DNA from 2 places in the Faecalicoccus sp. genome. Region 1 is predicted to be linked to the other one. Evidence: a T-box and tRNA genes for the amino acid it is inferred to sense, from the RefSeq annotation. Region 1 holds a T-box; the other holds one or more tRNA genes.
What was found. The T-box of region 1 lies ahead of U0M88_RS01855 (valine--tRNA ligase). A T-box ahead of a tRNA ligase gene usually reads a tRNA of that ligase, here a tRNA-Val.

Region 1 (9,415 bases):
AAGGATCATGATGATTGCCATTTGAATCTGTTGGATATCATTGGTCGTTCGAGTAATCAAGGTGCCGGTATTAAATATCCCAAAGTTTTCATTGGAGAAATAGGTCACCTTTTTAAACACATCATTTCGCAAGTGAAATGATATACCGGCGGCCACCCGACTGGCAAAATAGCCCACTAAGATTGCACAAATACCACTAGCCAGTGCATAGGCCAACATGACAAGGCCACTTTGAAGGATATAGCTTTGTTGCAGTTGTGTCATATTCATACCTAAATTTTTGTATTCCGTAGATACAAATTGGGCACTCATCGTAGTGATTGTCGATTCGCCTAGGCTTTTGATTTGCTCATCAGCTTGTTCCTTAAACGTCTCTAAGCCATTTTCAATCAAAAAAGATGCCAGCTGTTCTTGCGATAGTCCTTCCTTTTGCATAGCCTGCATCACCATCGTAAATGTCATCTGCAACTGTGTTAAATCCTGATTTAATTGATCTAAAGACTCTTTTGACAGATCAGTATCTAAAAAATAAACCGGTTCTTTTTCTAAGGCCGGAACTTCATCAATCTGTTTTGAAGTGGCATTTGTCGGTTCAACTAAAGTATAGGCATCTAAGATTTCTTCCTTAACATCCGCATCGGCCAAAAATAAATAGCCCTGCATCGTTTTCTTGGAAACTCTTTGATACACACCGGAAGTGATTCCCTGATTTTGAATTCCCACATTTACGATATTTTGCATCGTATCCGGTAAATTCAATTCACAATACGCCTGTCCAAACAACAAGACGACAATACAGAAAACGCTTCCGATAAATGGCTTAAAATATCTGAATAGCTTGCTCATTCGATTCCTTTCTTTCCATTACATCACACACGAATCTTCCTGCATTTTTTCTTGTACAAAACCAATCATCTTCTCTAGAATACGGTGAAAATTTTCACAGTCTTCCGGACCCAACATGTCCAGAAATTCATTCAATCGAGCCTGATGACAACTCCATTTCTCTAACATTTTCTCTTTGATATCATCCGTGATCTGAATATAAACCGTTCGCCGATCCATGGTAGAGCGAACACGTTTTACCCATCCATTTTTTTCATAACCTGTAATGATCTGACTGGCAGCAGCCGGTGTCACTTTTAAGTTTTGTGCTAATTGTGACATGGTCACCTGATGATGTTCGTTATCCGTATAAATATAGATCAAAATACTGAGATCTCTTGCCCGAAATCCCTTAATAGGCCCTCTGGACTTTCTTGTGAACTCCATCAAAGACAACATAGAAGAATTGATCAAATCGATCGTTTCTTGTTTTGACATACTAATCTCCTTTCATTAAGACTCTTAATCTTTTAGTATCTAAATATTATCATCTCATGAACTAATGTCAATATAAAACTTATCTTTTGTGTAAGTTATTTTAATTTGCTTAAATTATTTATATTTTATCAAAAGGAATCATTCATACAGTTTAGCCATAATAAAAAGCTCCACAATGGGAGCTTTCATTTGTAAATCTTAACCGATTTTCTTTAAGATCTCTTCTAAATTAGCTTGTGTCATATGAAGCTGATCTTCATACGAAGCCAGTTTTGCCTTTTCCTGATCGACTTTAGCCTGTGGTGCCTTGGATACAAAGTTTGGATTGTTCAACATACCGCTGGCACGTTTGATTTCTTTTTGAAGTCTTTCAATTTCCTTTTCCAGCTTTTCTTTTTCTTCGTTGTAGTCAACCAAATCTCCCATACGAACACGAAGTACCGCTTTTTCCAGAGTACGGCTCAAAATATCTTCATCTTCGATCGTTTCAAAGTTAACATGACACATACGGTCGATAATGCGTTTATAATCGTCCGAAAGATCGATCACACTTCCCTGTTCATCCACAATGGATATCGCAAGCGGATTGCTTGGTTTCATATTGTATTCCTGTTTGATCTCACGAACTTTTACGATGATCGATAAAGCCAGATCGACAAATTCTTTTTCGTTTTCTTTGGCATCGAGTTCAACTTTTTCCGGCCATGTTTCCACATTGATGCTTTCTTTATCATGTGGCAACGACTGATAAATCTCTTCCGTTACAAACGGCATAAAAGGATGTAATAGCTTACAGATGTTTGCCAATACAGTAAGCAGTACAGCTTTTGTAGAAGCAACGATATTCTGATTTTCACTATATAAATTGGCTTTACTTAATTCAATATACCAGCTGCAGAAATCATCCCATACAAAACTATACAATTCATTGCCTACCATGGCAAATTCATAGCGGTCCATATTCATCGTCACGTGATCGATGACCGTATTCATTCTTGACAAGATCCATTTATCGACAGCACTTAAATTTTCCGGTTTTAATACCGGCTTTTCATCCTGGAGCTGCATCTGTACAAAACGAGCTGCATTCCAGATCTTGTTGATGAAATTCCAGGCGGCATCCATCTTCTTATCATCAAAACGAAGATCCAAGCCCGGTGTAGAGTTTGTCGTTAAGAAGAAGCGTAAGGCATCCGCTCCTTTATCTTGAATGACATCCATCGGATCAATACCATTACCCAGGGATTTAGACATCTTGCGTCCTTTGGAATCACGAACTAAACCGTGAATCAATACATCCTTAAACGGACGATTTTTCATACAATATCGTGTTTGGAAAGCCATACGGGCAACCCAGAAGAAAATAATATCATATCCAGTAACAAGACAATCATTTGGGAAATAACGTTTTAGATCGTCTGTTGTTTCCGGCCATCCCAAAGTTGAAAAAGGCCATAAAGCACTGGAGAACCAAGTATCTAATACATCTTCATCCTGCTGCCAGTTTTCAGGATCTTTTGGATCTTCCATGCCTACATAGATTTCACCTGTTGCCTTATTCGTCCAGGCCGGAATTCGATGACCCCACCATAACTGACGGGAAATACACCAGTCTTCGATATTCTCCAGCCCTTGTTCAAACGTCTTTTCAAAGCGGGAAGGAACAAAGTTGATCTTTTGATCTTCAATCTTTTGATTTTTTAAAACTTCATCGGCCAATGGTTTCATCTTTACAAACCATTGCTTGCTTAAATATGGTTCTACGATTACACCGGTACGTTGTGAATGTCCTACCTGATGCATATGTTCTTCAATATGATCGACAACACCGGCTTTTTCAAAATCTTCGACCAATGCCTTACGACATTCAAAACGATCCATACCGGCATATTTATGTGCCATTTCATTCATCGTGCCATCCGGATTCATACAGATCGGCATCAGCAAATTGTATTTTTTAGCCAACATGAAGTCGTTTGGATCGTGGGCCGGGGTACACTTCATAACAGCTGTACCAAAGTCCATATCGATATAGTCATCCGCCATGATCGGCAATTCTTCCCCATTGGCCGGATTAATCGCATGCAGGCCAATGATATCCTTATAACGTTCATCATCCGGGTGTACAAAGATAGCCTGGTCGGCAAACATTGTCTCCGGACGTGTTGTGGCAATCACCAGTTCTTTTCCGGTTTCTACCACTTTATATTTAAAGTAGTACATGTGACCTTTGATCTCTTTATGCTCAACCTCAATATTGGATAAAGCGGTCTTGGCTTCCGGATCCCAGTTGATGATTCTTTCGCCCTGATAGATCAGGCCATCATTATACAGATCGACAAAGACTTTTCGTACCGCATGGCTCAATCCTTCATCTAATGTAAAGCGTTCTCTTGTATAATCTAAAGACAAGCCTAATTTAGCCCATTGTTTACGAATCGTTGCAGCATATTCTTCTTTCCATTCCCAGGCGCGATCCAAAAATTTCTCACGGCCAATATCATAACGAGAAATACCCTCGTCTTTTAAACGAGCATCTACCTTGGCCTGTGTCGCAATACCGGCATGATCCATACCAGCTACCCACAACACATCATAGCCCTGTAAACGTTTATACCGACAAATAATATCCTGCAATGTCGTATCCCAGGCATGACCCAAATGTAGCTTACCGGTTACATTGGGTGGCGGGATCACAATACAATACGGTCTTTTTGAAAGATCCCCGGCTGTAAAATAACCTTGGTCGATCCAATTTTGATATTTACCGGATTCTACTTGTAAATGATCATACTTGGGTGCCATTTCTTTTTCCATAGTCATCCTCCTTCATAAAAAAAGCACATCCGATTAGGACGTGCTTGACGTGGTACCACCTAAATTCGTATGTAAAACATACCTCATTACACATAACGCTGTGTCTGCGATGTCTTCTACTCAACTCAAAGACCTGCTCCTAGACTACCTTCATCTTCCCTTTGTGCTTCTTTTCACCAACCAGAAACTCTCTACAACTTCCGGAAAAACTACTCCTTCTATTCCTCGCATTTATGTGTATAGTTTATGTTAAAAGGAATCAAATTTCAAGTTTAATTTTTAAATCAGAAATTGAAAGACAAGAGCCACAAGACAGATAAACAAACTGGAAGCTAAAACAGCACTCATTGAGATTCCAAAGGTTCCCACCAGAAAGATCAATCCCACCAATAAGAGTGTACATGCGATGATCTCTAAACGTTCTCGAATCAGACTTGAAGAGAACTTAGAACGCGCATAACTCAAAACACTTAATGAAATACTACAAAATCCCATGACATACAACATTTTCCCTACCTCAACTTTGTCTTTATCATACGTCCTGAAAGTTAAAGCATGGACACTGCTGTGTTAAAAGAATGTAAAAAATAACTATACTTTTGATATTCTACGTGTTATAAAAAAAGTAGAGAGGTAGGTATTTGTATGATCACATTAGAAAACAACATCATCAAATCAGAGGATCTATCATGCAATGTCGCATCAATACAAAAATTGAGCTGAAGATCGTCCCGGTTAAGAAACCTGCTTCTAAAACTGTTTTGAATTCTCTGGCCAATGCACTGAGTCAATCAATGTCTAATGGTGATGAACCTGTGCAGATCATTCTGCGCATTACCTGTGATGACCAAAGTATAAAAGACCTCGTTTGGAACAAAGAGCCTTACATCCGAAACAATCTGGACTATCATAAAGCTATTAAAGAAGCCAGAGCGCTTCAGGAGCAAGTACAAAAATCCATTTCTTAGACACATCATTAAAAAGGAGACTTAAAAGTAATCATCAGTCTCCTTTTAAAATAGGATTTATCTATGAAAGGTTCTTTATTTTCTTATGTAATTAATGAAGCTGGAGATGTTGTAATACTTTTGACTGTAAGTCTTTTTTGACATGTAAAATGGAAAAGGCTTGTTGCACATCGGAAATAAGTCCACTTTCCAATAAACTGGAGATATTATCGACCAAGGTTTCTACTTTACCTTTTTCTAACCCTTGTTCAAGTCCTCTTTCCTGCCAAGCCAAAAAAGCACCCTCTGAAAATGTACACATCTTCTCTACCTCCGTTTTTAGTACTTCCGTTACTACTATATTATATTTTTTCTCTAGGATAAGTCGTATTTCATCAAATTCTCGATTTGATAAAAACAATAAAGAAAGAAATTCCATAATATCTTTTGGTCGATTCATAATTTCCTCCAAGTGAATATTGGCATCAGTATGGATACAAGGATACAAAAGATAGATTTGAGAAAAGTCGTAACATTCCGGATCAAAGCGAAAGTTACCTCTTCTTACATGCTCCTGCGTTCGATATTCTAAAAAACAATTATCTTTTTGATGCGCATGATGAAGACAAATCCAGATAGAACGAATATCTATGATTTCATCAAAATCAGATTTTTGAAATCCTAAAGGATCATTCTTTTGTCCTGAAATCAACCTTGACATGTAATATCAACATCTGCGTGGCAATGCATATCGATATGTGTCCTGTCCCTGTGCTTCCAAATGAATTAAAATCTCTCGATGATTGTCAAGCGGATGTTAGATAGAGTACAAAAAATCATATCTGATAATCGCATCCGGAATGCTGGTATCTTCTACATTGTGTGAAAAAAAGCTGAGGATGTGAGTAAGATCGCTGCATCAAGTCAAAGATTTGATCAAGCGATAGATGTTTGAATTCCTCTAAACATTGTTGAAGAATACAAGCCTGAATTGATTTAAACGATAATATCTTTTTGCTTTGTGCATCAAAGAATCGTTTATCACTATTCAAAGAAAAACCAAGTGCATTTAATTCTATCATATGAGACCCTCCTACATATATATACGAAAATAAATCGGTAAACTATGAATTAAATTTATTTTTTTTAAGATACTTGATAAAAGTCTCATGTGATTGGTTCTTGTGTTGGCAAAATAAAAAAGGTATAGAGCCAAACCCTATACCTCAAAGGATATTTACTGTTCTACTTTAGATTGTACGTATTCTAATACTTCTTCAGCTGTTTGTTTGTTCAAGCATTCCTGAGCTAAATCTTTCATTTCTTCGTAGCTCAAAGATTTGACAACTTTACGAGCCTTCAGGATCTGTGTTGCGCTCATAGAGAATTCATCCAATCCCAATCCTAACAGAATCGGTACGGCATTCGGTTCTCCGGCCATGGCACCACACATACCAGCCCATTTACCTTGTGAATGAGCACCTTTGATCGTGTTGGCAATCAGACGAAGTACACTTGGGTTATATGGCTGGTACAAGTAAGATACATGTTCAGACATACGGTCAGCAGCCATAGAGAACTGAATCAAGTCATTGGTACCGATAGAGAAGAAGTCTGCATATTGGGCAAACTGATCAGCTAATACGGCAGCGGCAGGAATTTCAACCATCATACCTACTTCGATATTATCAGCTACCTGAACACCTTCGGCGATCAGTTCTTTCTTCACATCTTCAAAAATAGCTTTGGCATCGCAGAATTCTTTAACCGTTGCGATCATTGGGAACATGATGCACAGTCTTCCATAAACGGAAGCACGGCACAAAGCACGAAGCTGTGTACGGAAGATATCTTGTTCCTTTAAGCACAAACGAATTGCACGATATCCTAAGAATGGGTTCATTTCCTGTGGGAATTCATAGTAAGACAAGTGTTTGTCACCACCGATATCCAGTGTACGAACAACTACACGTTTACCCTGCATTCCTTCCAGAACTTGTTTGTAAGCTTCAAATTGTTCATCTTCTGTTGGGAAGTGATCCGAATCCATGTATAAGAATTCCGTACGGAACAAGCCGACTCCTTCACCACCGTTTTTCAATACGCCTTCTACATCTTTGAAACCACCGATGTTTCCGGCCAATTCTACTTCATGACCATCTTTTGTCACTGATTTTTCAGAAACCAGAACCTTTAATTCTTCTTTTTCTTTGGCATAAGCTTCTGCTTTTTCGTTATATGCCTTGATTGTAGCTTCATCTGGATTTACTTCCACAACACCATCTAAAGCATCTAAGGCCAATACATCACCTGTCTTAACTGCATCCATAACACCTGGGCATCCTACAACGGCAGGAATTTCCAAAGAGTTTGCCATGATGGCAGAATGTGAAGTCTTTCCACCGATTTCTGTGGCAAAGCCTTTTACATATTCGTTTAACTGTGCCGTATCACTTGGTGTTAAGTCGTGAGCAACGATGATTGAATCTTCATCAATGCTTGTCAGATCCGGAATGACCAAACCTAACAGATTACATTTCAAACGGAATGTTACGTCCTTAACGTCTGCAGCTCTTTCCTTGAAATATTCGTTATCCATGCTTTCGAACATTTCAACCATCTGTGTAGCAACTACTTCCGTTGCATATTCCGCATTCACTGATTCATTCTGAATCATATTTTTGATCTGTCCGGCTAATTCTGGGTCACCTGCCATCATCAGATGCGCATCAAATACAGCCAGTTCTTCTTCACTTAAGCGTTTTGCAGCTCTTTCTTTGACACCTTCAATGTCTTTTTTTGTTTTCTCCAAAGCTTCATCAAATTTTTTGATTTCTGATTCGGCATCTCCCTGTTTCTTTTCGATTACTACATTTGGTGTTTCCAGTTTATAGACCTTAGCTACGGATACACCAGCACTTGCCGCAATACCTTTTAACATGTAAAATCCTCCTACTTTTAAAGTACTTAGCTCTATACTCGTACAAATTTTATCACTTTTGATCACTTTTTACAATTTTTAAAAGCGGTTTCACATCATTTCTAAGATGAAGTGTTACATCGTTAAAAACAAGCCCTGTTTTCCATCCATTTTTTCTGTTTTTAATCCAGGATCGCAAACTCACTTTCCTTGATACATTGTTTTAAATACGGAATTTGTTTCTCTTCTTTCAGCGTACAATGAAAGAAAAGCTCTTCTTCCATAGAAACGATTTTGGCCTCTAAAAAGAAGATACCATCTTCTTTATATTCATGTATCCAAACGGCCTTATCACGATATTGAATCGGTTCCTTTTTTTCCAGCTGATCCAATTGTGAACAAATCAAAGGTTGTTTAGATGCCTGAATCAAGTAGTCCCACTCATGTTCTTCCTTTCGAGCTGACATCAGACAAAGCGATTGTGTCACCGGATCATAGCTTCTTTCACAGGCACCTAACGCCACGACCTTTACATTTTCAAACAGGTGATATACTTCCATCAAACGATATTGATATACTTCCTGTTCCATGTTCACCGGATCTTTTAGCTGATCTTCTCTTTGCAGAAGTTGAATGTATAAACGATATTCTTTGATCGGTAACGGAATGGATGAATCCATCTTATAAGCCAGTTCGATATAATCACAGATCATATTTGCCATTTTATGCGTATGATCGTTCATCAAAGCATAAGGCCCATACCCTTCTTTAGCCAATAAAGTTAAAGCTGCATTTTTATAGTAGGATGCATCCATATCCCATTCGTTCCACACATAAAACAAATCCATCAAATCATGCGGATCCATATGTAAAAACTCTTTGGTGTCGATATAACCGATCGGTGTCGCAATCGCATTCTCTTTTTCCATCGGCAAAAAGTAAGTTTCATCGTATAAATAGTTCTTATAGAAGACAGGTTCTCGCTTCACTAGATTGCCTCTTAAATAGTCTAACTCATCTTCATACAGATGATGCAGCCGATGAAAATTTCCATCCTGATCAAATTCCAGATCATCCACCAGTTCAAATTCTCCGTTCAGTTCTTGTTGAATATCCATAAAGATATCAACGCAAAACGCATGAAAACCGGCACCGGCATGACGCGTATTAGCACTTAAAATGACCTCTCTGTCCTCTTCATGAACAATGATCTTCCCTTGTGGACAGACCTCCATTTCAACAACATCGCCACGCTCTTCAATCTGTACATTTTCACGATGGGCAATCGCACCGAGAACCTGATACAATTCATCTTTTTCTTTTTGATTTCTATCCTTACAAAACAGTTGTACAAACATTCTGATTCGCTCCTTTTCATTACTAACATTATATCAACACCGTCAAGAAT
Region 2 (6,539 bases), on a different contig from region 1:
ATAAAGATGATTCTTCAGGGAATGATTGTTGGTATTGCCAACATTATTCCGGGAGTAAGTGGTGGCACGATGATGGTGGCCATGGGATTGTATGATAAGTTGATTCACTCTATTACTCATTTAAAGAGTGAATTTAAAAGTAGTATGAAGTTATTATTGCCAATTTTCTTTGGTGCTGCTTTGGCTATTGTTATTTTATCCCGCCTGTTTGAATTTCTCTTACAGAACTATCCCATTCCGACAAATTTTGCGTTTTGCGGCTTGATTGTCGGAAGCCTGCCATTTATTTTAAAAAAGGTAAAAGGATCAAATCCCGTAAAATCAAGTAATTGGATTCCTTTGTTGATTTTCTTTGCTATTGTGGTTGGTATGGCTGTTATAGGAGAAGATAGTGGTTCAGCACAAAGGCTTCAAGTGGATCTTTTACAATTTCTTGTTTTGCTGTTTGTGGGAATCATTGCAGCGGCTACCATGGTTATTCCTGGTGTGAGTGGGTCTATGATGTTGATGCTTTTAGGTTATTATGAAACGATTTTATCTTATGTAAATCAAACTGTAGATGCTATTACAAGTTTTGATATACCGGCTTTCATCAACTGCTGTATGGTGATGATTCCGTTCGGTGTTGGCGTTGTTTTTGGTATTTTTGCGATTGCTAAGCTAATTGAATGGATTTTAATGCGTTGGGAAACATCAGCGTATTATGCTATCATTGGTTTGATAACGGCCAGTCCTGTAGCAATCCTATTAAAAACGGACTGGAGTCAATCCTCGATTATGATGATCGTTATAGGTCTGATTTCTTTTATTGCAGGATGGTTTGTCGCCAGCAAACTGGGGGATGAATAATCAATAGTAAATGAACTTGCATGTTGAATTTTAGACATGCAAGTTTTTTACATAAAGAATCGATGAGATTTACTAATATCAGAAATTAGTCCTTAACATATTCAAATTGAATGGGAAAGACTTTCTTTACCAATCAGACAACAACAATCGGTTTATGGTATAGTGGTTCAAACGAATAAACGAAAGGAATGTAACGATGAAAAAGATACTGATCGTAGAAACCAATATAAGCACATATGGAGCAATTGATAAGCCGACCGGTTTATGGTTGGGAGAACTGATTCATTTTTATGATGAAATGGTCAAGATGAACTATGAGGTGGATTTTGTCAGTCCGGCAGGTGGCTATGTGCCTATTGATCCGGTTTCCATAAAATATGCTGATTCTATCGATTATAAATGGTATAAAGATAGAGATTTTATCGATCGAGCTTTGGCAAAGACCCAAAAGCCGCAAGAGATCGATCCCTGTGCCTATCAGGCAATCTATTATACCGGAGGACATGGTGTCCTGTGGGATTTTGTAGAGAATACAGAACTGAAACAGATTGCGGAAACGATTTATGAACAAAAAGGATATATCAGTGCCGTATGCCATGGTGTAGTTGGTTTATTGCCTCTAAGTGATGGTAACGGGCAACCTCTACTAAAAAATAAACATGTGACAGGCTTTACCAACACAGAAGAGTTGTTAAGCCGGAAACGAAACCTGGTCCCTTTTTCTACGGAAGATGCTCTTAAAGAAAAGGGAGCATTTTATTCAAAGAAAAGATTCTTTACAAGCTATGCGATTGAGGATCAAAGACTGATTACCGGGCAAAATCCATGGTCATCCAGAACTGTCGCAAAGCTGTTGATTCAAAAACTGGAGGAAGTAGTATGAAACATGACATAAAGATTGATGTGCAAAAATGTATAGGATGCAGACAATGTATCAAAGATTGTCCGGAGCAAAATATCAGACTGATACAAAACAAAGCACAAATTCAATCGCAGGACTGTATGAAATGTGGTCATTGTGTGGCAATCTGTCCACAAAATGCGGTAACGATGACAGGCTTTGATCAAGAACCCATTCAATGCGATCAAAAGGAAATGGATCCTAAAGAATTTTTATACACTATTCAAACAAATCGTTCTGTACGCCAATTTCAGAAAAAAGAGATTTCAAACGATGTGATACAAGATCTCCTGGAAGCAGCTCGTTATATGCCTACTGCCAGAAATATGCGAGATGTGGAACTGATCTTGTTGCAGGAAGAGCAGGAGCAGGCAGAAAAGATTGCCGTACATTTGTTTCGAAAACTTTTAAAAGGGCTGAATTTATTTAGTAAAAGATATAGAGAATTTCTAATTGATGATCATTTCTTTTTCAAAAAGGCACCTTTGGTAATCGTTGTTGTCGGTAAGGATAAAACGAATGCGGTATTGGCGGCTTCGGCCATGGCACTTATGGCCAAAGCACATGGTCTTGGCGTTTTATACAGTGGTTTTTTTACACTGGCAGCTCATACTTCTATAAAGTTGAAGCGAATGTTGAAAATTCCTAAAGGTAAAAAAGTACAGACAACGCTTGTGATAGGGTATCCTTCTATAAAGTATGCACGTGGTGTACAAAGAGAGGCGCTTCATGTCCAAAGTCGATAATTCGTTGCAGGAAGCGTGTCAAAAAAGGATCAAAGATCTCCGTAAAGATTTTTTAAGTTTGCGCACAGTCTTTTTAGCTTTGGGAGATGAAACCAGACAGCTCATCCTTTTAACATTGTTGGAACAAGAGCCAAAGGAACTTCGTGTTAATGAGCTTGCACAACATACCTATCTATCAAGACCGGCTGTATCGCATCATTTACAAATCTTAAAGAATGCCGGTCTTCTTGAATTGCGAAAAGAAGGAACAAAGAACTACTATTCTATAAAGAAAGAAACAATGATTTTTTATCAAATGAAAGAAATGTTCTCTAAAATTGAATGTACTATCAGGGACAAACAAAATCAAGATCAATAAAATTAGAGTTAATATATAGTTTTTATAGGTATATTCGTATACAATAGATAAAAATCAACAACAAGGAGAATTTTAATGAACCAAAGAAAAGTTGCCTTATTTACTCTATGTACAGGAATTATGATATGTGGTGTTGTTCTATGGATCTTGATCAATAAGCAACAGGAAACAAAGACTGAGACTCCGAAAGGTTGTGAGGAGCAGTCTGCCTGCAGTATTGATGAAACGGATAGCCAAAAAGACGATTGGTTTATAGCATTAACGATGGAAGATGTGTTACAAAAACTAGAGGATCAGGAAGATGGCGTATATTATTTTGGCTATGAAGATTGTCCATGGTGCCAGGATGCTGCACCGGTTTTAAAAGAAGTGGCACAGGAGCATCAGAAAGAGGTTTACTATATTAAGACCAGAGATGAAGATCATAATCTTTTGTATGATGATGAACAAAAGGAAAGAATCATCAATTATTTGGGTGAGTATATGGAAACGAATGAAGATGGTCAGCTCACCTTGTATGTACCGATGGTCGTAGAGATGAAAGATGGAAAAGTAAAGAATTCTCATATTGGAACAGTAGATAGCTATGATCCTAATGAAAGAGAAATGACAGAAGAAGAAACCAAGCAACTAAAAGATATTTATGAAGCATTCTTTAAGGAGTAAAAAAATATCAGCCGATTATAATGGAGTTAGTCGGCTGATTCTATTTATTGGATAGAAAGTGAAATATGGTTTGTATTGAATTTGTCATGAACAGGAAAAAAATAAAAAAGCCTTCATCTAAAGGCTTTCGAGACAATGTGGAGCAGGTGATGAGAATCGAACTCACGTAGTCAGCTTGGAAGGCTGAAGTTCTACCATTGAACTACACCTGCAAAGTGGTGACCCGTGGGCGATTCGAACGCCCGACCCTTTGATTAAAAGTCAAATGCTCTACCAGCTGAGCTAACGGGTCAAAAATAATGGTGCCGACTATAGGAATCGAACCCACAACCTACTGATTACAAGTCAGTTGCTCTACCAATTGAGCTAAGTCGGCACAAAATAATAATGGTGGAGGCTAACGGGCTCGAACCGCTGACCCTCTGCTTGTAAGGCAGATGCTCTCCCAACTGAGCTAAGCCTCCATTCATTTAGCGCTTTCTTATACTAACAAATTCTTTTTTGGATGTCAATTTTTTTCTGAAATTTTCCACAAAATTTTTATATTGGATATCCAGTCCTTTTAAATAAGCCTCTCCAATAGCTTTGTTGTGGGTACGAATCGACTTATAAACAAGCGTATCCTGATAAAAAAGATAAATCGCCGGATCTAAGATCGTATAAGTTTTTCCAAAAACAAATTTTTGACGAATACAGCCAAGTTGATCAAATAAATCTTTATTGGTACTTTTTCCTGCTTGAAGACTGGTGGCATACGTATTCAAAAAATTCTGTATGGTTGTGCTTTCATCTTGCGTTAGAATCCATATGGGCAAATGAATTTGGGTAAATAATTCTTCCCAATCCAACCAATAATCCAGATATTGTTTTCCTTTTTCCGTTTCCAAATGCTCTACGATCGTCAAAAGTGTAAAGTCGGTTGGAATTTCCATTTTTTTATTCTCTGAAGAAATGATTTCTATTTTCATGATTTATACATGAATGCGCACTTATAGTATAACATAGAGTCTGACTTTTAACTATGCTATACTTATATTATATATAGAAAGTGATGAAGATTATGATTCGAGTAGGTATTGATTTAGGAGCCGATAAAATTCGACTGGTCATGGAAAACGAAGGTTTGCTCTTTGATGAGGCTTGCATGGTCGCATTAGATCAAAAAGACAATGTACTTGCCATCGGTGATGAGGCAAAGGAAATGAAAGAATCTTTAGATCAAAAAATCCGTGTCATTTCGCCTTTATCACAAAACAAGATTGACTTTGATGCCTTACATGCTTTGTTGGAACAGCTGATCTATGACTATAAAGTTTTTCGAATGTTTAAGAAGACGGTTCTATTGTTTAGTTATCCGATGGCGCTAAATCGTCAACAAAGAGAAGAATTGAAACAGCATTTATTAGAGTTTGGAGCCTATCGTGTTTATTTTGAACAGGAAATCTGGGTGGCGGCTATCGGTGCGCAGTTAAATCTGTTTATTCCTGTTGCCAGCTGTGTATTAAATCTGGGTTCTTCTAATTGTGATATTGCCGTATTCAGTAACGGGCAGATGCAAAGAAGCAGTCAGTATAAAGTAGCGGGAAGGCATGTTAATTTGCTGATCCAAAAATGGCTGCGTCAAAGTTGTCATATGCAGATCAGCGATTCCATGGCTGAAAAGATCAAAATCAACATCGGGCAGACACAGATGCAGAAACAACCGAAAACCATGTTGGTGCAGGGTGTGAATATGCAAAGTCAAAAATTGATGTCTTTGCAGTTGGATGAAAATATGCTGGTTCCGGTGTTATATCCATTGTGTGAACAATGGGCCAGATGGATCTATCAGTTTTTGTCCGGCTTGAGTCCTGAACAACAGGAAGATGTACGCATGCGAGGAATCATTTGTTGCGGCGGGACCATGTTGTTAAAGGGATTGAAGGAAAACCTGCAGAGTTTAGTCAACTGTCCGGTCTATGTAACGGATGATCCACAAAGTACCGTATCACAGGGCTTGGAAATCTTATTGGAGCGTATGGGAGAAAACGATGCTGGAAGATGAGATCTTTAAAAAGTATACGGTAGATTGGAACTTGCTTGTATCTTATGGCTTTATCAAAGAAGAAAAGGGATATTGTTATGTCAGAAATCAGGTTCCCGGTTTTAAAGCGATTGTATTTGTGTTTAAGGATGGTCATGTAAAGGGGACGATATGGGATACGGCCTTGGATGAAGAATATGTTAACTATCGAATCGAAAGTCAAAACGGGACCTTTGTTTCCGAGATTCGGGAAGCATATATCGCATTGTTAAAGGATATACGAGAACACTGTTTTAAGGAAACGCCTTTTGTATCCAGACAGGCCAATCGAATTGCACAAAGGATATTGGAGGAATATCAGGTTAGTCCGGAATTTTTATGGAAGAGAGATCCGCTTAGTGGTGTATTTCGCCATCCTAAGAATGGAAAATGGTTTGGGATCATACAACATATCAAAGCCGATAAATTAAAAGAAAAAGCACCGGGCTTTATCGATATACTGAATGTGAAGCTGGATGAACAATGTGCTGTAAAGATACTGGAACCCGGCTTTTATCCCGCCTATCATATGAATAAAAAGAGTTGGATCTCAGTTTGTCTGGATGATACGCTCAGTGATGAAGAAATCATGGATGTGGTTAAACAAAGCTATATGATCAATAGTCCTGATCCATATTGGCTCGTGCCTGCCAATGCCAAATATTATGATATGGTCCATATTTTTGATAATACCGATACCACGCTTTGGAAACAGTCGGTAGCTATGTATGAAAAGGATATTGTTTTCTTATACGTATCAAGTCCTTATTCCAGTATCTTCTATCAATGTGAGATCATAGAAGCCAATCTGGATCATGTATTTGAGGATGAAAATATTCATATGCAGAAAGCTATGCGTTTAAAGCTGAAAAAGCGTTATGATATTTCAGAATTTACTTTGGAACGCTTAAAAGAATATGGGATCAAATCGGTGCGAGGGCCTCGTCATGTGCCAAA

Region 2: it encodes a tRNA-Val, which carries the amino acid that the T-box ahead of U0M88_RS01855 (valine--tRNA ligase) is inferred to sense. The anticodon was not compared.

What each region holds. Positions count from the first base shown of each region.
Region 1 covers NZ_JAXKBY010000034.1:466-9,880, forward strand. Annotated here, with positions in the region: partial or broken gene U0M88_RS01845 (ABC transporter permease) at 1-846, opposite strand, end outside; gene U0M88_RS01850 (MarR family winged helix-turn-helix transcriptional regulator) at 865-1,323, opposite strand; gene U0M88_RS01855 (valine--tRNA ligase) at 1,522-4,140, opposite strand; T-box leader at 4,172-4,375, opposite strand; gene U0M88_RS01860 (hypothetical protein) at 4,420-4,647, opposite strand; gene U0M88_RS01865 (hypothetical protein) at 4,830-5,108, shown strand; gene U0M88_RS01870 (hypothetical protein) at 5,200-5,808, opposite strand; gene U0M88_RS01875 (hypothetical protein) at 5,924-6,169, opposite strand; gene ptsP (phosphoenolpyruvate--protein phosphotransferase) at 6,325-8,028, opposite strand; gene U0M88_RS01885 (hypothetical protein) at 8,190-9,365, opposite strand.
Region 2 covers NZ_JAXKBY010000025.1:5,086-11,624, forward strand. Annotated here, with positions in the region: gene U0M88_RS01255 (DUF368 domain-containing protein) at 1-849, shown strand, start outside; gene U0M88_RS01260 (type 1 glutamine amidotransferase domain-containing protein) at 1,046-1,732, shown strand; gene U0M88_RS01265 (nitroreductase family protein) at 1,729-2,496, shown strand; gene U0M88_RS01270 (ArsR/SmtB family transcription factor) at 2,480-2,854, shown strand; gene U0M88_RS01275 (transporter accessory protein) at 2,930-3,520, shown strand; tRNA gene U0M88_RS01280 (tRNA-Gly) at 3,659-3,732, opposite strand; tRNA gene U0M88_RS01285 (tRNA-Lys) at 3,737-3,812, opposite strand; tRNA gene U0M88_RS01290 (tRNA-Thr) at 3,821-3,896, opposite strand; tRNA gene U0M88_RS01295 (tRNA-Val) at 3,909-3,984, opposite strand; gene U0M88_RS01300 (hypothetical protein) at 3,991-4,488, opposite strand; gene U0M88_RS01305 (rod shape-determining protein) at 4,581-5,564, shown strand; gene U0M88_RS01310 (MmcQ/YjbR family DNA-binding protein) at 5,551-6,539, shown strand, end outside.